DNA from 2 places in the Bacillus sp. z50 genome. Region 2 is predicted to be linked to the other one. Evidence: riboswitches for the same ligand, from Rfam matches in the RefSeq annotation. Region 2 holds a riboswitch; the other holds the start of a gene.
The links. Region 2 has a riboswitch for S-adenosylmethionine ahead of AC4G3N_RS13870 (methionine ABC transporter ATP-binding protein). Riboswitches for the same ligand answer to the same signal wherever they lie in the genome.
Positions count from the first base shown of each region.

Region 1: another riboswitch for S-adenosylmethionine. It lies ahead of AC4G3N_RS11870 (methionine ABC transporter ATP-binding protein); the one in region 2 lies ahead of AC4G3N_RS13870 (methionine ABC transporter ATP-binding protein).

Region 1 is NZ_JBZFQL010000003.1:522,015-534,188, forward strand. Features, by position in the region: gene AC4G3N_RS11830 (3-hydroxyacyl-CoA dehydrogenase/enoyl-CoA hydratase family protein) at 1-809, shown strand, start outside; gene AC4G3N_RS11835 (acetyl-CoA C-acetyltransferase) at 847-2,025, shown strand; gene AC4G3N_RS11840 (acyl-CoA dehydrogenase FadE) at 2,092-3,876, shown strand; gene AC4G3N_RS11845 (arsenate reductase family protein) at 4,019-4,372, shown strand; gene gcvH (glycine cleavage system protein GcvH) at 4,445-4,828, shown strand; gene AC4G3N_RS11855 (toprim domain-containing protein) at 4,999-5,394, shown strand; gene AC4G3N_RS11860 (thioredoxin family protein) at 5,369-5,650, shown strand; SAM riboswitch class I at 5,928-6,032, shown strand; gene AC4G3N_RS11865 (O-acetylhomoserine aminocarboxypropyltransferase/cysteine synthase family protein) at 6,119-7,438, shown strand; SAM riboswitch class I at 7,533-7,644, shown strand; gene AC4G3N_RS11870 (methionine ABC transporter ATP-binding protein) at 7,758-8,789, shown strand; gene AC4G3N_RS11875 (methionine ABC transporter permease) at 8,786-9,454, shown strand; gene AC4G3N_RS11880 (MetQ/NlpA family ABC transporter substrate-binding protein) at 9,468-10,301, shown strand; gene AC4G3N_RS11885 (YuzK family famiily protein) at 10,584-10,736, shown strand; gene sufC (Fe-S cluster assembly ATPase SufC) at 11,096-11,881, shown strand; gene sufD (Fe-S cluster assembly protein SufD) at 11,899-12,174, shown strand, end outside.
Region 2 is NZ_JBZFQL010000004.1:244,501-256,674, forward strand. Features, by position in the region: gene AC4G3N_RS13855 (iron-containing alcohol dehydrogenase family protein) at 1-236, opposite strand, end outside; gene AC4G3N_RS13860 (MetQ/NlpA family ABC transporter substrate-binding protein) at 440-1,264, opposite strand; gene AC4G3N_RS13865 (methionine ABC transporter permease) at 1,285-1,956, opposite strand; gene AC4G3N_RS13870 (methionine ABC transporter ATP-binding protein) at 1,946-2,959, opposite strand; SAM riboswitch class I at 3,041-3,147, opposite strand; gene AC4G3N_RS13875 (pyridoxal phosphate-dependent aminotransferase) at 3,643-4,809, shown strand; gene AC4G3N_RS13880 (WapI family immunity protein) at 5,157-5,588, opposite strand; gene AC4G3N_RS13885 (hypothetical protein) at 6,407-6,727, opposite strand; gene AC4G3N_RS13890 (cysteine hydrolase family protein) at 6,951-7,481, opposite strand; gene AC4G3N_RS13895 (hypothetical protein) at 7,604-7,873, opposite strand; gene hpaB (4-hydroxyphenylacetate 3-monooxygenase, oxygenase component) at 8,093-9,535, opposite strand; gene AC4G3N_RS13905 (glucose 1-dehydrogenase) at 9,648-10,433, opposite strand; gene AC4G3N_RS13910 (GRP family sugar transporter) at 10,457-11,308, opposite strand; gene AC4G3N_RS13915 (esterase/lipase family protein) at 11,556-12,174, shown strand, end outside.

The DNA of each region.
Region 1 (12,174 bases), on a different contig from region 2:
TCGGAAACCAGGGCAAAAACTTCTGCGTTGGAGCCAACCTGGCCATGATTTTAATGGAAGTACAGGACGACAATATATTTGATGTAGAAATGATTACACGTCAATTCCAGCAAGCAATGATGAATATTAAATACAGCAATAAACCGGTTGTCGCTGCGCCATTTAATATGACGCTTGGCGGAGGAGCTGAAATTTGCTTGCCAGCCGCAAAAATCCAGGCATCATCTGAGTCATATATAGGATTGGTTGAGACGGGTGTCGGTTTGTTGCCTGGCGGAGGCGGAAATAAAGAGCTGTATATTAAACATCTGGATAGCTTACCGAATGGTATTGATTTCGATATTACTAAAGTTGCTATTAAAGTGTTTGAAACGATTGCTACTGCCCAAGTATCTACTTCCGCTGATGAAGCAAGAGAGAATAACTTCCTGAATAGTAACGATGGAATCAGCTTTAATCCGGATCATCAGTTATACGATGCGAAACAGGCTGTTATTGCTTTACATGATACTGGTTATAAGCCACCGGTGCGCAAAAAAATTCCGGTATCAGGAGAACCTGGTTATGCGGCTCTGTTACTAGGAGCGCAATCCATGCTGTATTCAGGCTATATTTCAGAGCATGATTTGAAGATTGCCCAAAAAATTGCCTATGTTTTAGCTGGCGGTAAAGTGCCTTATGGAACAGAAGTAGATGAACAGTATTTACTTGATTTAGAAAGAGAAGCATTTATCAGCCTTGTCCAAGAAGGAAAAACACAGCAGCGCATGCAACATATGCTTGTTAAAGGAAAACCATTACGCAATTAATAGATCCGTATTTTGAGTGATTAAGAGGAGGATTGGCATGAGAGAAGCAGTGATTGTAGCCGGAGCCAGAACCCCGGTAGGCAGAGCCAAAAAAGGAACTCTTGCAAATGTTCGACCAGATGATTTAGGTGCATTAGTAGTAAAGGAAACGCTAAAACGAGCAGAAAATTACGATGGACCAATTGATGATATGATCTTTGGATGCGCTATGCCTGAAGCAGAGCAAGGGCTCAATGTGACTCGTAATATCGGTGCCTTGGCAGGTTTACCATACAATGTACCCGCTATAACGATCAATCGTTACTGTTCATCAGGACTGCAATCCATTGCTTATGGAGCAGAGCGAATTATGCTCGGACATTCTGAAACGGTCATTTCCGGTGGGGTTGAATCGATGAGTATGGTTCCGATGATGGGACATGTAGTTCGTCCCAATTCGAAACTGGCAGAAGCAGCTCCTGAATATTATATGGGTATGGGACATACGGCTGAAGAAGTTGCTAAGAAATTTGGGATTACCCGTGAAGACCAGGATGCCTTTGCAGTACGCAGTCACCAAAAAGCAGCACAGGCCATTCGGGATGGGAAATTTGAAGATGAAATCGTTCCTGTTGATGTCACTTTTCGTCAAGTAGGATCAGACAATAAATTAAAAGAGCGCTCCGTTCAATTTACAACAGATGAAGGAGTACGAGAAGGGACAACAACGGAAGTGCTTGCTAGACTGAGGCCTGCATTTTCACTCACAGGAACAGTAACAGCCGGGAATGCTTCACAAACCAGTGATGGAGCAGCAGCGGTATTACTGATGGATCGGGAAAAAGCCGAGGCGGATGGCTTCAAGCCACTTTTAAAATTTCGTTCTTTTGCAGTCGCAGGAGTGCCACCGGAACTTATGGGAATCGGTCCGGTAGAAGCAATTCCTAAAGCTCTTAAACTGGCAGGCTTAAGTTTATCTGATATTGGATTGTTCGAATTAAATGAAGCGTTTGCTTCCCAATCCATTCAGGTAATTCGTCAACTTGGATTGGATGAGGAGAGGGTGAATGTAAATGGCGGTGCCATTGCATTAGGACATCCACTTGGGTGTACTGGAGCTAAATTAACCTTGAGTCTCCTTCACGAGATGAAACGACGAAATGAGCAATTTGGAGTCGTAACGATGTGTATTGGCGGAGGAATGGGCGCGGCTGGAGTATTTGAATTATTAGCATAAAAAGTTATAAGCGATGAGATGATTGGCAACGAGAGCCCAGTCATCTCTAAATAAGGGGGAAGAAAAATGGCTAATCAAACAGAAGAAGTGTTAAAAGGCGGAGCGTTTTTAATTGAGGATATTGAAGCAGAGAATATGTTTACACCTGAGGACTATACAGATGAGCATAAAATGATTGCAAAAACGACTGAGGATTATTTAGTAAATGAAGTATTGCCTCAGGTGGAATATTTAGAGGATCATGAGTTTGACCGTTCTGTAAAACTATTGAAACAAGCTGGAGAACTGGGTCTATTGGGCGCAGATGTACCGGAGGAATACGGTGGATTAGGCTTGGATAAAGTTAGTTCCGCCCTTATTTCAGAAAGACTATCCCGTGCAGGAGGCTTCTCTATTTCTCATGGAGCACATGTTGGTATTGGTTCCTTGCCAATCGTTTTGTTTGGTAACGAAGAACAAAAACAAAAGTACCTTCCATTATTGGCTACCGGGGAAAAGCTAGCAGCCTATGCCTTAACAGAACCAAGCTCAGGCTCTGATGCACTTGGCGCAAAGACAACAGCAAAATTGAATGAAGCAGGAACTCACTATGTCTTAAATGGTGAAAAACAATGGATTACAAATGCAGGCTTTGCTGATGTATTTGTCGTATATGCAAAAATCGACGGTGACAAATTCTCTGCATTTATCGTAGAAAGAGAGTATCCAGGTGTGTCTACTGGACCGGAAGAAAAGAAAATGGGGATTAAGAGCTCTTCAACTAGAACATTAATTCTTGAGGATGCAGAAGTACCTGTTGAGAACCTATTGGGAGAAGCAGGAAGAGGTCATGTAATTGCCTTTAACATTTTGAATATCGGTCGTTATAAATTGGGAGTAGGAGCTGTTGGTGCTTCCAAACGAGGATTTGAATTAGCTGCTACGTATGCTAATCAACGCCAACAGTTTAAAACACCAATCTCTTCATTTAATTTAACAAAAGAAAAGCTCTCTACAATGGCTTCCAAAATATACGCAGCTGAAAGTTCCGTCTATAGGACAGTTGGTTTATTCGAGGAAAGAATGAGCCGCCTAAGTGATGAAGAAGTAAAAGATGGGAAAGAAGTAGCAAAATCAATTGCTGAATATGCAATCGAATGCTCCTTAAATAAGTTCTTTGCTTCCGAGGTTTTAGATTATGTTGTGGATGAAGCGGTTCAGCTTCATGGAGGCTATGGATTTATGGCTGAGTATGAAATTGAAAGAATGTACCGTGATTCTCGTATTAACCGTATATTTGAAGGAACAAACGAAATTAACCGTCTGCTTGTACCAGGTACATTCCTGAAAAAAGCTTTAAAAGGTGAATTGCCGTTATTACAAAAAGCACAGGAGCTGTCTGAAGGACTCATGATGCTTATGCCTGAAGAGCCAGGTACAGAGCCGCTTGATCAAGAAAAACATCTTGTGAAAAATGCTAAGAAGATTGGTATTATGATTGCAGGATTGGCTGCGCAAAAATATGGTACTGAGCTGGAAAAAGAACAAGAAATTCTTGTTAATATTGCGGATATTGCTTCTTTCGTTTATGCGATGGAATCAGTTGTTCTTCGTACAGAAAAAGCAATCAAAAAAGATGGCTTAGAAAAGAACAAACAAAAACTTCTTTATACTCAAATCTTCTGCCAGGAAGCATTTGGCGAAATCGAGAAGCATGCTAAAGAAACATTAGTGGCAACAGAAACTGGTGATACATTACGTATGATGACATCAGCTTTACGTAAATTCACACGTTTCACACCAATCAATGTAATCGCACTTAAACGTGAAGCTTCAGAAAAGTTAGTTGATGCTGAGCGTTACACTGTTTAATCCTTTATACTATGGAGGCCTGGTGAAAACCAGGCTTTTTCTTTTCCTGCTATGTTAGACCTGTTACCTTTTCTAGAGCAGAAGTATATCCGTTTAAGATAGATGAAAAAATGTGGTATGCTTCAATTGAGGTGATAAAACGATGATTACATTATACTGGTATCCTAAATGCGGGACATGCAGAAAAGCAAAGAAATGGTTTGATGAAAAGGGAATATCCTATCAAGAAGTTGATATAGCGCAAAATCCTCCATCGAAAGAAGAGCTAGAAATAATTTATCAAAAAAGTGAATTGTCTCTTCAGAAATTTTTTAACACAAGTGGGATGAAATACAGAGAACTTGGGTTAAAAGATAAAGTGAAGGATATGTCTGAAGATGAAATTCTTACCTTGCTTGCATCAGACGGGATGCTAATCAAGCGCCCAATCGCATTTGATGGAGAAAAAGTAACAGTAGGATTCAAAGAGGTAAATTACCAGAAAATCTGGGCATGAAACAATTGTCAAATAACCAGTTTGATGTCATGATAAATAGGAACCATACATACATTTTGGGGGGATTAAATCATGAGCATTCCAGCGGGATTACGTTATACAGCTGAGCATGAATGGGTTAAACAAGAGGATGGTAAGATTCGAATTGGAATAACTGATTTTGCTCAAAAAGAATTGGGAGACATCGTATTTGTGGAACTACCGGAAATAGGTGATCAATTGACCCGTAATGAACCGTTTGGCAGTGTAGAATCAGTTAAGACAGTATCTGAATTGTATGCGCCAATCAGTGGGACAGTTGTTGAAGTAAATGAAGAATTAGCGGATAGTCCAGAATATGTTAATGAATCTCCATATGAAAAAGCATGGATGGTAGTTGTTGAACCATCCGAAATCAGCGAATATGATGAATTAATGGATGCTGGCCAATACGAAACAGCGACTAAAGAAGAGTAGTCAATAGAGGGGAGAAGTTTGGGGTCATTCGTCAGCTTCTTTCCTTTTTATTATGTTTTTAGATCAATTGTTACTTTCCACTATGTTAGGGTAAGATACATATAATGAAAAAGACGAAGGCAATTGTCCAATCACATAGAACGTACTCTCCTAATAAAAGGTGATCAATCATGCAGGATGCTCAAAGTGAGAAAGTAATTATTGTGGAAGGTTCTACCGACCGCCAAAAAATACAATCTGTACTTAACGAATCTGTCGATATAAGATGTACAAATGGAACCATCAGTCTATCGAAAATGGATGAATTAGTAGACGAACTTGAACAGAGAGACGTGTATATTTTGGCTGATGCAGATGAATCCGGAGAAAAGCTGAGAAAACAGTTAAGACGAGAAATGCCAAATGCATCTCACATATATATTGATCGTACATACCGTGAAGTTGCTAATGCGCCAAGATATCATTTAGCAACGGTTCTTTTGGCAGCCAATATAGATGTAAAAGCCGAATTTTTAAAACAAATGAAGGATGTAATGAAAAATGAACAATCAAACCACGATAAATAAAGCGATCTATACTTTTACTCCTCTTTGCGGAACATGTCAATTAGCAGGTAAAATGCTTGATATTGCAAAGGAAGTCCTCCCAAATGCCTCTTTGGAAAAAGTCAATCTTAACTATGCTAAGGAACTTGCAGAAGAATATCAAATTCAAAGTGTACCATGCCTCATTTTAATCAAGGATAACCAGCCAATCGAGAAAATCTATGCCTTCCACTCAGTTCCCTATCTTGTTGATCAATTAAAGAGAATTACAGAATAAGAGCAGTTATTTCTCAGGAAATATGTCGATGAATATTTAACTAGAATCTTTTAAAGGTGCTGTTTCTATTTTACGCTGTCTATGTCAGAAGTTTTAATTGATTTGTAGAATTCTCTATAATAGCCTGTAATCTCAACCGATTAGACGATTGTTAAGTGGCTAACTGGAGGCATTTATTATAGTAAAAGAAGCTCCTCGTTATTTAATTTAAAAATTCTGAATAATCAATTGACTCATATTTTTCCATATGCTATAGTTTTAACAACTTAATACTTGGTTCTTATCAAGAGAGGTGGAGGGACTGGCCCGTTGAAGCCCGGCAACCGGTATTTATATAATACACGGTGCCAATTCCAGCGGATATAAATCCGGGAGATAAGGAGAGATGGAAAATGCCTGCCTCTTCTTGTGAAGAGGTTTTTTTCATTTACTCACTTCTCTATTTAAAATGAAATGGAGAGATGTAGAATGGCAAATGAAGAAAAGAAGTATCGGTTTGAAACAGTAGGTATACACGGAGGATTGCAGCAGGATTCGGTAACTGGAGCGAGAAGCGTGCCGATTTACCAGACGAATGCTTATTTATTTAAAGACACAGATCATGCTGCGGATTTATTTGGATTAGCTGAAACTGGCTATATTTATACTAGAATCCATAATCCAACTTCAAGTGTATTCGAAGAACGTATAGCAGAATTAGAAGGTGGCATTGGAGCTTTAGCGGTATCAAGTGGTGCTGCAGCTATAACACTCTCAATCCTAAATATTGCGGGAGCAGGTGATGAAATTATCTCTGCGTCCACTCTATACGGCGGAACCTACAATTTATTTGCCAATACTCTCCCTAAGTATGGTATTAACGTAAGGTTCGTGGATCCAAGTGACACTGAAAATTTTAGAGAAGCGATTACATCAAAGACCAGAGCTATTTTTGGAGAAACGATTGGAAATCCAAGCCTGCAGGTTCTTGATATTGAACGGGTGGCGGAAATTGCTCATGAAGCTGGAATTCCGTTAATCATTGATAATACATTTGCAACTCCTTATTTATCCCGTCCGATTGAGTTTGGAGCGGATATCGTCGTACACTCAGCTACGAAATGGCTGCTTGGAAATGGAACCACATTAGGCGGGGTCATAGTCGATGGAGGGAAGTTTGACTGGAATTCATCTAAATTTCCGGGCTTTACTGAACCCGATCCAAGCTATCATGATCTGATTTACAGTGAAGCAATTGGTGCAGCAGCATTTATTGTGAAGGCCAGAGTTCAGCTGTTGAGAGATTTAGGTCCATCCTTAAGCCCGTACAATGCCTTTCAATTTATTCTCGGATTGGAAACTCTGCATGTGAGGATGAAGGAGCATGTAGCCAATACGAGATTAATAGTTGACTATTTAAAACAGCATCCGGCTGTATCGTGGGTCTTGTATCCAGGAGATTCAGATCACCCTGATTACGAAAAAACGAAGAAATATTTACCCAAAGGTGCTGGAGCAGTCGTTGTTTTTGGAATAAAGGGTGGACGTGAGGCAGGTAAAAAACTGATTGATTCCGTTGAACTGTGGTCCCATGTGGCCAATGTGGGAGATGCAAAGAGCCTAATTATCCATCCGGCAAGCACGACTCATCAGCAACTAAGTGAAGAGGGATTAAAAGCATCAGGTGTACAGGAGGATTTAATCAGACTGTCTGTTGGAATTGAACATGCAGAAGATCTAATTGAAGAATTGGAGCTTGCGATTGAAAAAGCAACAGGTATAGCTTCCACTGAGGTGGTTGTGAAATAAATATTGAACATGCTATGCAGACTTTGGTGTTGACAGTTCTTTCTTCAACATGATAGGATAGCAAACAGTTAGATTTAATTGAATAGTTTAAGTACTCTTATCAAGAGAGGCCGAGGGAAGTGCCCTTTGACGCCCGGCAACCGGCAATCATTTATGATTGAAAAGGTGCCAATTCACACAGGATAATAAATCCTGGGAGATGAGAGAAAGGAACATGTTATAAATAAATCATGCCTTTCTGCCTCCGCAGAAAGGCATTTTTGTTTAACTGAAGTTATTCTTTAATTATAGGTTGATAGAAAGAGCAGGTGAACTTTTCATGATTACATTACGTGATGTATCGAAGACCTTCTCAGGAACATTTAAACGTTCATCAGCTGTCAAAGCAGTGGATCAAGTCTCATTATCTATTGAAAAAGGCGAGATCTTTGGAATTATTGGGTACAGCGGTGCGGGAAAAAGTACCCTCATTAGAATGCTGAACGGTTTAGAGAAGCCAACAGAAGGCAGTGTCTTGGTGGCAGGCAAAGATATGGCTGCTATAAAAGGCGCTGAATTAAGAAAAGCCAGAATGGAAATAAGTATGATTTTTCAACACTTTAATCTCCTCTGGTCAAGGACAGTCAGCGAAAATATAGAGTTTCCTTTAGAAATTGCGGGCGTACCAAGCAAGGTACGTAAAGAAAGAGTGAAGGAACTGGTAAGTCTGGTAGGATTAGATGGCCGTGAAAATGCTTATCCATCTCAGTTGAGCGGCGGTCAGAAGCAGCGGGTCGGTATAGCGCGCGCATTAGCGAACAATCCACAGGTTCTTCTTTGTGACGAGGCGACATCAGCACTTGATCCTCAGACTACAGACGATATTTTGGATTTGCTCGTTGATATAAATAAAAGACTTGGCTTGACAATCGTATTAATTACACATGAAATGCATGTTATTCGTAAAATCTGTCATCGCGTTGCTGTGATGGAGATGGGGAAAGTGGTCGAGAGCGGAAAAGTACTTGATGTATTTAAAAAACCAAATGCTCCGATTACTAAACGATTTGTACAGCAAGTGACTGAGCCAGAAGAAACGAAAGAGACGATTGAGCATTTGCTTGCTGAATATCCGACGGGGAAAGTTGTACAATTATCCTTTATTGGCGAATCAGCTGAAACCCCTGTTTTATCAGAGGTTATCCGCTCTTACAAAATCAATGTAAACATATTACAGGGTAAAATTTCGCAGACTCAGCACGGGTCCTATGGAACGTTATTTATTCATGTAGACGGTGATGCTGCTGAAGTGGCGAAAGCGATTGACTATCTCCACAATCAGGAAATTGGTGTGGAGGTGATTTCAGAATGATGGAAACATTATTACCAAATGTAGTTTGGGAACGAATTTATGAAAAGACATGGGAAACCTTGTATATGACAGGTGTCTCATTAATCGCAACTTTTTTCCTTGGAATTATATTGGGTCTGCTATTATTCTTGACCTCAAAGGGGAATATGTGGGAAAACAAAGTGATTTACGGAATTGTAGGTGCTTTCGTTAACATATTCCGTTCCATTCCATTCATTATTCTAATCGTGTTGTTAATTCCTTTCACAAAGGCATTAGTAGGAAGTATTATCGGTGTCAATGCGGCTTTGCCAGCTTTAATTATAGGTGCTGCTCCATTCTATGCGCGAATGGTTGAGATTGGATTGCGTGAAATTGATAAAGGTGTAATCGAAGCAGCAAGATCGATGGGGGCCACTTCCTTTACAATCATATGGAAGGTGCTAATTCCTGAATCTCTGCCTGCACTTGTTTCTGGTATCACAGTTACGGCAATTGCGCTTGTAGGTTATACAGCGATGGCAGGTATGATTGGTGCGGGCGGACTTGGAAACCTTGCCTATTTGGAAGGGTTTAGCCGCGGACAGACAGATGTCACGATTGTTGCTACTATTTTAGTATTGATTATTGTGTTTATTCTCCAATTTATTGGAGATTTTATAACAAGAAAATTAGATAAGCGCTAGGGAGGAAACCAAAGTGAAAAAGTTATCGTTCATACTTGTTTTAGGATTAACCCTATTATTGGCAGCCTGCGGTGGATCAGGAGATGAATCCAATTCCGGGGACAAAGAACTAAAAACGATTAAAATTGGCGCATCAAATGTTCCACATGCAGAAATATTGGAAGAAGCAGCAACTCTTCTTGAAGAAAAAGGTATTAAACTTGAAGTTGAAGTATTTACAGACTATGTAATGCCGAATAAAGCATTGGAAGATGGCTCAATTGACGCTAACTATTTCCAACACATCCCTTATTTTGAGAGTCAAGTGAAGGATAATGGGTATGATTTCGCCAATGCAGGCGGAATCCATATTGAACCGATTGGTGTTTATTCTAAAAAATACGACAGCCTGGATGACCTACCAAAAGGCGCAAGCATCATTATGAGCAGCTCAGTAGCTGATCATGGACGTATGTTATCTATGCTGGAAACAGAAGGCTTAATAAAGCTAAAAGAAGGCATTGATAAAACTAAAGCAACTGTGGATGATATTGCGGAAAATCCGAAGAATTTAAAGTTTAAAACGGATATTGAAGCACCTATGCTTACGCAGGTTTACAATAATGATGAAGGCGATGCAGTACTGATTAATTCCAACTATGCCATTGAAGCGGATCTTGTACCAGCTGAGGATGCGATTGCATTGGAAAGTGCTGATAATAATCCATACGTAAACATTATTGCTGTTAGATCTGAGGATAAGAATAAGGAAGAAATTAAAACATTGGTTGAAGTTCTTCATTCTAAAGATATCCAGGATTTCATTAATGAAAACTACAAAGGGTCCGTTATCCCATCAAATAAATAATAGACAAAAAAGGTGCAGCTATTCATTTAGCTGCACCTTTTTTATCATATAATAGGTGTATTATAAGATGCTTTTCCAATGAATTATTTTCTTCTCTGGTATTATTTTTCAGGATAATCAAGGATTTCCTAGAAGAAATACGCAATATCACTTTTAAGATGTGCTCAGTGTGGTATATAGACTTTGAGGGTTCTTCTGCAAAGTGATACCCTTATTATAATAAATGGAAAGGAATGATTCATTATCTTTGACAATCAGTTACAGCTTAGAGTAACAGATGAAATGGAAAAAGCGATGAGGCAGGCACATGGAGTTGGCTATGAAGTTTACAGTCAGAATCTTGAAGTGCGTATGAAAGTAGAAGAGAAGCGTGAACGTAGTTATATGAAGAGTAATCAAATCTTAAATGATGTGAATAGAAGAGTACATGGGTAAATGAATCAAGTGATAAAGTGAATAATTCTAAAAGTGATAATCATAAAAACAGGTAGCGGAAGAAAAATCAATTTCTCCTTCTACCTGTTTTTATGTTTTCAATTAGTGCAAAAATGTTACTGCCGTCTTTAAAATCAGGGTGGTTGGTAAAGATCATGCTGGTTCTTTTCTTTCGTGAAAATTAACATTATAATGTCAGTAAAGCTAAGTATTATGTTAAAATATTATGTCCATTTTATGTAATTTTCTCGTTTCAAAAAGTTGAATCTAGATTTGATTTGTTATAAGATTGTAATGAGAATAAATTGAGAATAGAAATAATCTAAAACTTTAGATGACTATATATTGGAGGTATAAGAATGGCTGGTTCAGTTCTTACAATTAAAGATTTACATGTTTCAATAGAAGGTAAAGAGATTCTTAAAGGGGTAAACCTTGAAGTTAAAGGTGGAGAAATCCATGCAATTATGGGGCCAAATGGTACAGGAAAATCTACATTGTCATCTGCTATCATGGGTCACCCAAAATATGAAGTAACAAGTGGTTCCATCACAATGGACGGTGAAGATGTTCTTGAAATGGAAGTTGACGAACGTGCTCGTGCCGGTCTATTTTTAGCAATGCAATACCCAAGTGAAATTACTGGGGTTACTAATGCCGACTTCATGCGTTCTGCTATTAACAGTAAACGTGAAGAAGGAGACGAAATTTCCTTAATGAAATTCATTAAAGAAATGGATAAAAAAATGGATCTATTAGAAATGGATCAAGATATGGCTCAACGTTATTTAAATGAAGGCTTTTCCGGCGGTGAAAAGAAACGTAATGAAATCCTTCAATTATTAATGCTGCAACCAGCCATTGCGATTCTTGATGAAATCGACTCCGGTTTAGATATTGATGCGCTGAAAGTTGTTTCCAAAGGAATCAACCAAATGAGAAACGAAGATTTTGGCTGCCTAATGATTACTCACTATCAACGCTTATTGAACTACATTACTCCAGATTATGTTCACGTAATGATGCAAGGTAAAATCGTGAAATCCGGTGGAGCAGAACTAGCGCAACGCTTAGAAGCAGAAGGATATGACTGGATTAAAAAAGAATTAGGTATTGAAGACGAAACAGTAGGAATTGAAGCATAAGCAATAGGAGGATCGTTATGACAATCGAAACTACATTACTCGAAAAAGATGTTGTATCATCTTTTTCAAAAGCACATAGTGAGCTTGCCTGGCTTGAAAGCTTCCGTTTAGACGCCCTTTCTGCCTCAGCTGAGCTACCTATGCCGAGACCTGATAAAACGAAGATTGATAAATGGCAATTAGAGGATATGAAAGTGAACTCCGTTGCAAGCGAGACATTTACATCTATTGATGAACTTGCTGAAGACGTGAAAAAGCTGATCAATCCTGATGAGAACAGAAGTTTGTATGTA
Region 2 (12,174 bases):
AGCTTAGTAACCGCCTCGATTTCGGCAAATGAGCACTCGCCTCCGTACGTATATTCTTCCAATTCTACCTCTGCCATTTGCGGCCAATACGGCTTTACTGCCTCCCAGGACTTTTTCCCACGAACCACAAGAACTCTGCGGAGATTGCGTTCCAGCAGCTTAGCTTCCAATAAATCTAAAGCGTTATCTTTCAAAATATATTCACTTGGAGCACCATGAACTGAAAAAACAGTCATTTTCATCACTCATTTCTATTTGCTGTTAAAAACATTAATAAAGTGGGAAGTGTTATCTTTATATATTCTGTATGTCTAACCTTACACCCGCCATGCTCCTTCTATGGTTTTGTATTGTTTACGAATTAGTTGTTTAATCTAAGGGATATACAGCCTTAGTATTTATACATAAAACAAAGAGAGAACTGGGACATTTTTTCTTATTATTTCATCCATTCAGGCTTGCCGAAGCCGACAAATTCTTCATCGATTATTTTTTCGAATTCATCAGATTCTACCACTGATAAAATATCCTTAGCTAGCTGTGAATCATCATTATTAGCCTTTACTGCCACTAAATTTCGATACGGATCAAGCATATTCTCAAGCGCTAATGCACTTAATAAGTCCATATCTGCAGCTAATGCGAAGTTTCCTGGTACTGCTGATAAATCTGCACTGTCAATAGATCGAGGTAGCTGTCCTGACTCTAGCGGCTGGAATTTTAAGTTTTTCTTGTTTTCGATTATGTCCTTTTCAGAAACTTTAAGGGGTTCTGCATTTTCATCTACTACAATTAATCCTTCATCTTGAAGTGTATTGAATGCGCGAGCTGCATTTACCGGATCATTCGGAATTGTAATCGTCGCTCCGTCCTTCACTTCATCCAAAGATTTATACGTGTTTGAATAAATACCCATCGGCGCAGTCGGTACTTTAATTAACCCTGTCAAATCCATGCTGTTCTCTTTTTCAAAGTTTTCCAAGTAAATAGTATGCTGAAAAAGGTTCGCATCAATATCTCCACCATCTAACGCTTTATTCGGTTGAATATAATCACTGAACTCCACCACTTCTACTTTGTATCCCAATTCTTCCAAGCCTGGCTTGATTGCTTTCGTTGCCATATCACTATAAGGACCAGAAGTAGCTCCAATTTTAATATCCTTTGACTCTGAGCTTGCATCCTCAATGCTTTCATTGCCGCTGCAAGCTGCCAATGTACCTACCACTAAGAATAAAATAAATGCTGTTAACCCCTTTTTCATGAAATAATTCCCCTTTTCTATTATCTTTTATCTATAACTTTTGCGATGAAATCACCGGCAAGTTGGATAACCTGAACCAATACGATTAAAATAATAACAGTTGCAATCATAATGGTATTATCATAGCGATAATACCCATAGCGAATCGCTAAATCACCAATACCGCCACCACCGACCGTTCCTGCCATAGCAGAAAACCCAATCAAGCTAATTAATGTAAGTGTAATACCCGAAATGATACCTGATCTCGCTTCGAGCAATAGTACTTCCTTAATAATCATCCACGGTGTCGCACCAGCTGCTATCGCGGCTTCAATAACACCTTTATCAATTTCTCGTAAAGACGTTTCAACGATTCTCGCAAAAAACGGAATAGCTGCGACTGACAGCGATACGCTAGCAGCTGTTGGTCCAATCGTTGTCTTTACAACAAATTCGGTCAATGGCATAAGAGCAACCAATAAAATAATAAATGGTATTGATCGGACCAAATTGACGACAAATCCTAATATCCTCTGAACCGTTTTGTTTTCCCAAAATAAACCCTTTTCTGTCACATATAATAGAATTCCAACTGGTAAACCAATCACGATTGCGACAGCTAAAGAAATGGAAATCATGTAAATCGTCTGCAAAAATGCTGTGTTAATTTCAGGAATAAGCTCTATAAAGTGGTTGAAATCAAAGCCCATGTTGGAACACCTCCACTTCTGCCTCTCGACTTTCTATATAAGATATCGCTTTATTAATCTCTTCCTTCTGTCCGCGAAGCTCCATGATAAAAATACCTAAAGGCAATTCCTGAATATATTCAATTGAGCCATGAAGAAAATTGCCTTTTACATTAAATTGCTGAAGCGTATCCGATATGACTCCCTCACCGGCAACCGTTCCCCTAAACGTCACCTTGACAATCGGACCCTTGCAACTTTGGTAAATAGCGTCAGGTATATCGAACGAAACAACACTGTTAATGAATTCCTTCGTAAGATCGGCATGGGGTTTAGCAAAAATATCATACACCGAGCCTTCCTCAATGACCTTGCCATCCTGCATAATCGCCATTCGATTACAAATTTCCTTTACTACATTCATCTCATGTGTAATCAACACAATCGTAATATTGAGCTCCTTATTGATTTTTTTCAACAAATTCAATATTGATTTCGTTGTCGTCGGATCTAGTGCTGAGGTCGCCTCATCACAAAGGAGTACTGTCGGGTTATTCGCCAACGCCCTTGCAATCGCTACACGCTGCTTCTGTCCCCCACTTAGCTGCGAAGGATACACTTCACGCTTTTCAGCTAATCCGACCATTTTCAACAGTTCTTCTACTCGGTCTTGTATTTGAGTCTGCGGCACTTTTGCTGCCTTTAAAGAAAAAGCTATATTTTCAAAAACTGTTTTCTGGCTAATAAGATAAAAGTGCTGAAAAATCATCCCGATTTTTAAGCGTGCATGACGCAATTGCTTGCTTCTCAACTTAGCCAGATCAATTCCATCAACTGTGATATTTCCCGATGTTGGACGCTCCAACAAATTAATACAGCGTAGCAGCGAGCTTTTACCTGCTCCTGAGTACCCGACAATCCCGAATATCTCGCCTTTTTTAATTGTTAAGGAAACGTTGTCAACTCCATTTACTATACCGCTTTTAGTTTTGTAAATCTTATTAACATTCTGAATTTTTATCATATGCCAACCTCTATCTCTACACATTTTTTGAAACAAAAATGCCCCTCTCATCTGAAAGGGGCATCGAAATACATCTATCTCGACTTATCTTTCAGAATGTAATACATTCTGCAGGAATTGGCACCTTCCCTATTAAGGGGGTTGCCGGACGTCATAGGGCCTAGTCCCTCGGTCGCTCTCGATAAGCTATAGCTTTATTTGATTTGTTTATGATATTACAGACTTCAGAATAGTCTGTCAACAAAAACCTTTTTGACGTAAACTGTTGAACCGCTTTCATCATTGCAATTTCAATAAAATATTCCAATCCACATACATCGGATTAAAAAACTCCCCATTCTTCTTCGTAGGGCTGAACTGACGATAATGTAAAACTCTACATTTTCGCAAGCCGACTGAATAACACTTTCATCGCTCACTATTTTCATCTGCCAAACAAGCTCATTTAATGTATAGTCTCCACATTTCACATTTTCCGAAAAACAATCATTTCTGAAAAAGCTACCACACCCACTTCATCAAACGTTCCCCTATAATCTATGACTCAGCAAATCTAATAACCATTTACTACCGCTATATTCAAATTCTTTCAGCTCACTATAGACATTTCTAAATAAAGGTTATAGAATTTTATCTATTATTTAAATATTCAAAACTATATTCTCTTCGTAAAGGTGAATTATATGACATATTCAGAACGCTTAAAAAAACTGCCAGTCCAATTTTTTGCAACACTTGTCCTAAAAGTTAACAGCGCTATAGCTGAAGGCAGAGACATTATTAATCTCGGACAAGGAAATCCTGATCAACCTACTCCTGCGCATATCGTCAAAGCCCTGCAAGTGGCGGCTGAAGATGCACAAACTCATAAATATTCTCCATTTCGGGGTTTGGAAGAGTTGAAAGAAGCGGCAGCACAATTTTATCACAAGCAATATGGCGTCGAGGTTGACCCTAAAACTGAAGTTGCCATCCTTTTTGGAACGAAGGCCGGACTAGTTGAGCTACCAATGTGCTTGCTCAACGATGGAGAGCTAATGCTCTTGCCAGACCCAGGCTATCCCGACTATTTATCTGGAGCTGTATTAGCAAACGTAAACTATGAAACTTTTCCACTAACAAAAGATAATCAATTTTTGCCGGATTATGAAAGCATCCCTTTAGAACAAAGGACCCATGCAAAGCTAATGTATTTAAACTACCCAAATAATCCTACCGGAGCTACCGCAGATCATGCTTTTTTTGAAAAAACAGTATCATTTGCAAAAGAAAATAACATTACCGTACTTCATGATTTTGCCTATGGAGCTATTGGCTTTGATGGACAAAAACCTATCAGTTTTCTTGAAACGGAGGGTGCAAAAGAAGTCGGCATTGAAATGTACACACTCTCGAAAACTTACAATATGGCAGGCTGGCGTGTTGGCTTTGCTATCGGAAACCCAGCTATCATCGAAGCACTCAATCTCATTCAAGATCATCTTTACGTCAGCCTCTTCCCTGCTGTACAAAAAGCGGCAATCGCAGCCTTGACAGGGGAGCAATCCTGCGTAGAAGAGCTTATCGAACGCTATGAACGACGACGAAATTCCCTCATTGGCGCTTGCAATAAAATCGGCTGGAAAGTCGAAGCCCCAACTGGTTCATTCTTTGCTTGGCTTCCTGTCCCTGCCGGTTTCAAGAGCGAGAGCTTTGCTGATTATTTGCTTGAAAAAGCAGATGTAGCCGTTGCAGCAGGAAAAGGCTTTGGTGAATACGGAGAAGGCTACATTCGTGTCGGCTTATTAGTAGACGAAAAACGGCTAATAGAAGCTATTGAACGTATTGGAAAGCTAGGAATATTCACTTAAACAACTGCGGTATTGAACTGCTCCCTGTCTAGTAAACAATGAATATAATAAAAGCAGAACCCTGAATTCTAAGGGGTTCTGCCGCTCAATCTCTATTGATAACGTTGTTACAGATGCTATTAACGCCTCTTTTAAAATTCGTTTTTTTAATAATACTATTCTATTTTACTGTGCCCCAAAATGAATCGCCCCATGTGATCAATACAGCGTTCTTTTTTTTTGAGCACAGAAAAACTCCCCATTAGGTAAGCCAGATTTTTCAAACTGTCTTACCTAATGGGGAGCATAAAAAAAGACCGTCAACATGACAGCCTTGATTTTCTGCTATTGACCTGTTAATACAATAGCTACGGTTTACTTATAACTGGATATAGAGAGATTATATTCTCTAATTCTTTAATCAAATCATCTAAATATGATTGATTTGATACAAATTCAAAGGATAATACAGCACCACTTCCTGTCGGATAACAAGTCTCTCCAGACCATTCTATATGCCCCAACTTATCCATTTCACATTCAAAATAAATAAAGCTATCTAAATTTTTCAATATAGCTTTACCCGATAAATCCTTATTCATTAACTTCAAATCATTTAAAAAATCCCTAATGTCATCAGTTCTTAAACTAGCAATAAAATCAACATAATATCCAGGGATTTCAACTTTCACGTTTGAAATAACCCAGTTTCCATCCCAATAATCAAAGCTATTCGGATATTCACGAGCTATGATATCTATTTCTACTTTAGCTTTTTCTCCCAATAGATGGAATTTCATTTTACCACCTCATATTTTATAACTTATTAGCTTTGGTCATCTTGTACTAATCTGTTCCTTTAACCGAATAGCAAAAAAGAGCTGATCAACCAGCCCTTGATATGAAAGTAATACCCTCGTTAGGGAATAAGACTATTTTTCTATAATTATATAATCTTTCGTTTTAGAATATGGAATACCATGTTTGTTAGCAAAATCAACTAATTCTTTGAAAACGTCGTTGGGATTGAAATTTACAATTCGGATGGTAAGTCCTTTTTTAACTTGCATAAAAGCACCTTTGGTATACCAATTGACTCGTTTAAATTTAATCTGTTTTATTTGATGGGGAAATATACTTGTTTTATATAAAGGCCATTTAAAAAACAATATTTGATACGTCAAATAGTCATTATTTATCACAAATTTATATCTGATACATAATAAAACAAGAATAACTAAAGAAAATATCATTTGGAAGTATAATAACCAATCGAAAAAGTCATTTATTGAAATTGTCAATATCATTAATAGCATTATATACCATAATGCTACTCTTTGAGTCTTTGCGAAATAAACCAACTATCTCTCCTCCCTACATGTTCACTTTAACATAAATATCCATACTCCATTGAAATATACTGCCCCTAGCTGCATAGCAAAAAAAGAGCTGATCAGTATTACACCCCAAAAGTCAGATTTCTAACTTATTGGGGTCACTACATCACAGCTCTGATATTGGAGCGGGTACTCCCGATAGTTTCAGTTTATTCTTTCACAAAGAGAGTTAGCATTAGCTAAGTGCTTCTTTTTCCTCAAAGTTTTACTTCAGCTGAGGATTAGCTCTCCCTTTTTCTTAAAAGTTGCAAAGTCCCTTTTTTCTGTTCTTTAAAGTCCTCTAATTGTCTAGGAACATTAGTTACTCCATGATATATTGCATAAAACTCTTCCCACGGTTTTCCATCCAAGCGATAATATTTTTCTAATATATCTATATAAGTAAACAAAGCCTGTTCCACCACAATTTCAGATAGCTCATACTCGCTTGGCAATTCCATATCCAATCTTTCGCATAACAATTTTTGTATTCTCTTTGCATACTTTATCTGTCCCATGGAAACATCTAGCTTCTCATATTCCTCTTTAATGCTCACTTTCATTTGGTTCCCTTCCGATAAAAAGTCGTTACAAATTATACTCTAATTATTAATTAAAAACAGATAATTTACAATACCTACTATAATATTAAGATAATAACTAATTTAGTTCCTAATCGAATTGCAAGTCATTCAACTAATTACTAAATGTTATTAAAAATCAGTCTTTTTTCTACAAGTTAATCATCAATCTATTCCATGTATGGATTAATGTAGACTTGAAAGTTTACAATGCACTATTAAATGTAATGTCTTGACTTGAGTAAACATCAGCAAACCAGCGTAATACACCGTTATGATGGTTTATAATTTGTTGGGCAGTAAGGTCTTCTGAATCCCAAGTGCTGTGTGTATCTGAAGCTAAAGTGACTTTATATCCCATACTAAAAGCTCTTCTGCAAGTTGTATCAACACAGGCTTCTGTTTGAATTCCGGCAAGTATTAAATGTTCAATCCCTTGTCTTTTCAGTTCATCATCTAAAGTAGTATTAAAAAATGAATCAGGGGTAGTTTTTTGAATAATGATATCTTGATTATTTGGATTAATTTCAGGATGAATCTCCCAACCTTTTGTTCTATATTCTAATAGGTGTCCAGCAGATGCATTATGCTGTATATAGAAAATCGGTGTCTTAGAAGAGCGTGCCTGATCAATCAGTCCTTTTAATTTTTTTAGCAGGACATCTCCTTTATACACAACGTTCCCTTCTTGAAACATTCCATTCTGAACGTCTATAACCAATAGTGCTTTTTTCATTATTCTCCCCCTTATGTTTCTTTGAATAGATTCTACTTGTGTTTTCCATTTCCTTCATCCGTTAATCTTCACCGGTTCTATAAAGAATAAAGAATGCAAATTTACAAACTCGACCTTAAGCTCTATTTTATATCAATATTTTCCAGCTGTTTCTTGAGCTCCCATTGCTTTGGTTTCTCTTTCTCCCAAAACCATTTAGCCCCCTTTTCTATCCACTCTTCTCGATAACTTTCAAATGTATATCCTAAAACTTCATCGTCGTACCCTGGCTGAAATCCACAACAAGCACAAATAAGGCTTACATCAGGAATACCCTTTTCATATAAAGGCCCTGGTAAACGATCATAACCACATACCGAACAAACAAAAAATCTCTTTTTTCTAAAAAACATTGCGCCACCTCTAAATAAATATTTCTCTATTATTATCGAGATTCGTACACCTACCAATCTCCCTCACTCTACAAATCTATTCCTTTTGTTGTAGTAGCTTTCTTTATCTAATGGTACCACTAAATGGATATTTACTCCTTTATATACAGGAACAACAATCTATACGATAACAGCCAAAAATAAAGACAGCTATCGTTTTTTCGATAACTGTCCTCCCTCTTAGTATTCATCTAAAAATTGATCAATTAATTTAACATAGTTTTCTTTTGGGTAACTCATATAGAGCCCTGAAGCCAATCTGACTGCGTCGCCAAAAAAGAATCGTTCATACAGGGATTGTCGCGTTCCGAAAGCACTCATGGATATATCCCATGCCAACCGAAAAATCTTCACTTTTTCTTCTGCTCCAACGATGGCTCCCTGCATATACAAATCAAGATCCGCACCGATTTCTGATGAAAAATCAGCTTCTGTTGGAATGGCCATAAGCCCACTCGCTCCGATTAATTGAAGAATTTCCGTACATCTTGGATTCAAACGAGCAAACAATAAAATGGATGCCTGTAACGGATTTGCATCCGGTACCATTGTTCCCCACTTATCCGCCTTGGCATTTACTTCAGATGCAAGCAACAAAGCCTTTAATGATTCCAATCCGACATATATTTCACTTATTTTTTCATGTATATGCTGATACTCCCCCACCTGTATGGAATCAATTAGCTTTTGGGCAATTCCCAATACCATCTCCAGCTTGATGATTCTTCTGCATGTAACCTGATGTGCAGCTAGTAAATGGAAGCTGCTTTCCTGATAAATTTTTTGAGCTATAAGAGGATTCTCATAAAAGAGCACTCTATCCCAGGGAACCAATACCTGATCAAACACGACAATGGAATCCACTTCATCAAAACGGGAACCAAGCGGATGATCAAATGCCGAATCACGGTAGCTAAATGGTTCTCTGCATATAAATCTCAATCCAGGCGTGTTGCTTGGAATGGAAAAGCCATAAGCCAAATCTTTATTATGCCCAGCGGCATTGGCAGGGAACACTAGTATTTCATCCGTAATTCCTCCCTGTGTGGCTAAAAGCCTGGCTCCATTTATAACAATCCCATCATCCTTTATTTCTGTCGTCTGTGCTGATATTGTCTGGGTGAAATTTTCAACATAATAGGATGAGCGATTAACCTGTGGATTAATAAATGTATGGGTGAAAGATAAATCTTGCTCGCGGGCATTCTCAAATATCGTCAGCATGTTTTTAGTGAAGCGTTCATCCTGCTCAGAAAAAATGGCCGCGGCAGACGCAAAGGACATCATCACAGTATTCATGTAGTCTGGTGATCTGCCCAAAAACCCTCCGCTTGATTTAGCCCATACTTGTGTCATCAGTCTTCTTTTTTCTAAATCCTCTTTTGTTTTTGGTTCCAAAAAAGAGGTCCCAACCAGATTGCCAGTAACAGGTGAACGAAATGTCATGATATCTCGGTTGGATTCCTTTAATTGCAAATCATATAAGGCAGCCTGACTTTTCATGACTCCTTTAAAAGCTTGATGTTCAGAAATTTTACCATTTACTTTTTGTCCATCGATCCATATCGTTGAATGAAGATTATCTATTCTCTCGATGTATTCCAAACCAGATCTTATCGGCATAAAACTCCACCCTTATATTTCAGATACAATAGACTATGTACATACCATCCTAATAATGTATGTACGATTGTCTGTTAATTATCCAAAGGGCATGATCTTTTTTACCGAATGTTTATCCTCTGCCTGCCTGGAAACCTGGATATTGTGTCATTCCACCATCTACAAATAAGCTTAATCCTGTCACATAGCTTGATTCCTTCGAAGCAAGCCAAACTGCACACGCCGCAACCTCTTCAGGCTTACCGATATATCCCATTGGAATAAGATCAAGAACTTGCTTCTTCGCTTCAGGATCATTGAATTTTTCTTCATTGATAGGTGTATTGATTGCGCCCGGACATATATTATTTACGCGAATTCCTTTCGGAGCATACTCCAAGGCAAGCGTTTCACTCATTAGTTTAACCCCACCTTTACTTGCCGCATAGTGGACAAAATGGGGCCATGGAATTTGCTCATGTACAGATGACATATTAATGACGGAACCTTTTATCTTATGTTCAACCATATACTTAATGGCTTCTCTGCTTCCTAAAAAACATCCTGTTAAATTCGTGGAAATAACCTTATTCCAATCTTCAAGGCTTAATTCGTGTGAAGGCATTTCATTTTCAACTCCAGCATTATTAACCATGACATCAAGTGTACCAAATGTCTCAACTGCCTCATTTATTAACCTTTTAACGTCCTCTTCTTTCGAAATATCCGCCTGAACAGTGATGGCGTCCCCACCACAGGCTTTAATGATTCGAACAATCTCATCTAGATCTTTTTCAGTTGAACGATAATTAATAACTACTTTTGCTTTCTCTTCCCCAAAACGAAGGGCCATGGCCTTTCCAAGCCCTTTACTTGCTCCAGTTATAACAACAACTTTACCTTCTAAATCTTTATACATAGTACGTTTCTCCTCTCGACTATTTATTTCTTGGTATATCCCAATATAACGCCTCCGGCAATAACAAGGAGACAGCCTGCGATGACCATTATCAACCTTTTCTTATCCTTTTTCTCACCCAATAAGAAAATCCCCCCAAGCGTGGAAATCACAATACCTGTTTGAGAAAGAGAATAACTTGTGGCTACTCCGATTTTTGGAACTGACAGAAGAAGTGCAATATTACCCGTTGCCCAAACAAGCCCAGAAAGCATATTTCTCACTGTATATTTATCAAACGCATGCTTCCAAAAGCCTATTACAAGACCAACAATTAGCATTCCGGTAGCCTGCGGAAGAATAGCTGACCAGCCATCAATTTCATACCATCTGATAATAACAACATAGCCTATATACCCTAATGACGATAATGTCAGAGTGATTAAGCCTTTTTTTAACTGACTTCCTTCTTCATCGCTATCATTTCCGACTGAATTAAGAATCACGCCTGCAATCAAACAGCAAAGAGCCAGTATCCCCATAATAATTTGAGCCTTCGTGCTCCATTCATTAAAAACAATCAAACCAAATAAAGAAGTTCCGATTAATTGCATGCCCGTTGAAATGGGTACTGTTTTCGATACACCTATATACTTGACGCTAATAAACTGCCCTGTTTGCCCAATTGCCCACAGTCCTCCTGAAATCAACCCTACAATCCAAACTGTAGGATTAAATACAGGTTCAGAAAAAAACAACATAATTACAGCAAAGAGAAATGCACCCAATGTGATTCCCAATGTTTGGCTATAAGCATTTCCACCAAGTTTTACGCTAATTAATACCAAGCTGCCCCAGCATACAGCAGCTAATAATGCTAGTAATATTCCCGACATACATATCCCACTTTCTACCCTTATAGAATCTTTTTACTTTTATATGGCTGTAAAATACCCTTATTTACCTATCCGGAAACGTTAGGCTGAATTTCCTATTTATATTTAATTCATAATTTTTCACTTGCTTATTATGTAAGCGCTAACATATAGTAATAATTGACAGAATTATCAAAATACTCCTTCGCAAGAACTCGAACCCCGTCGCTTTGTCATGGACTACTTTTTATTTTAAGGAGGAATTGGTTTGAAATCGAAAGTAACAAATCTTATTTTGGTCACAGGATTAATCATTAGCTTTTTTGCTTTTTTGCCACAGACAAAGGCGAGTGCCGCTGAAAACCAAGGCAATGATTATCCTATCGTGTTGGTCCATGGTTTAGGTGGATGGGGAGAAGGCGAATTTTTAGGTTACAATTATTGGGGCGGACTAAAGGATGTTCCGGAGTACTTAGAAAGCATGGGCCATCAAACATTTGTAGCAAGTGTCAGTCCAGTAGCCAGCAACTATGATCGTTCAGTAGAACTCTATTATTATATTAAAGGCGGCACGGTAGATTACGGAGCGTCCCATGCCAAACAGCATGGACATTCACGTTATGGGCGCACCTATGAAGGGGTCTACCCTGAGTGGGATGCTGATCATCCGGTTCACCTTGTAGGCCACAGCATGGGAGGATTAACAACACGCAGTTTAGTTGATCTTCTAGAAGACGGCAGTGCAGAAGAACGTGACTATCATCAGGTCCACCCGAATGAAAGTATGTCCTCTCTTTTTGAAGGCAATAAATCGTGGGTGCACAGTGTGAGCAGCATTGCTACCCCACATAACGGTACAACATATGCAGATGATGAAAATAGAATAA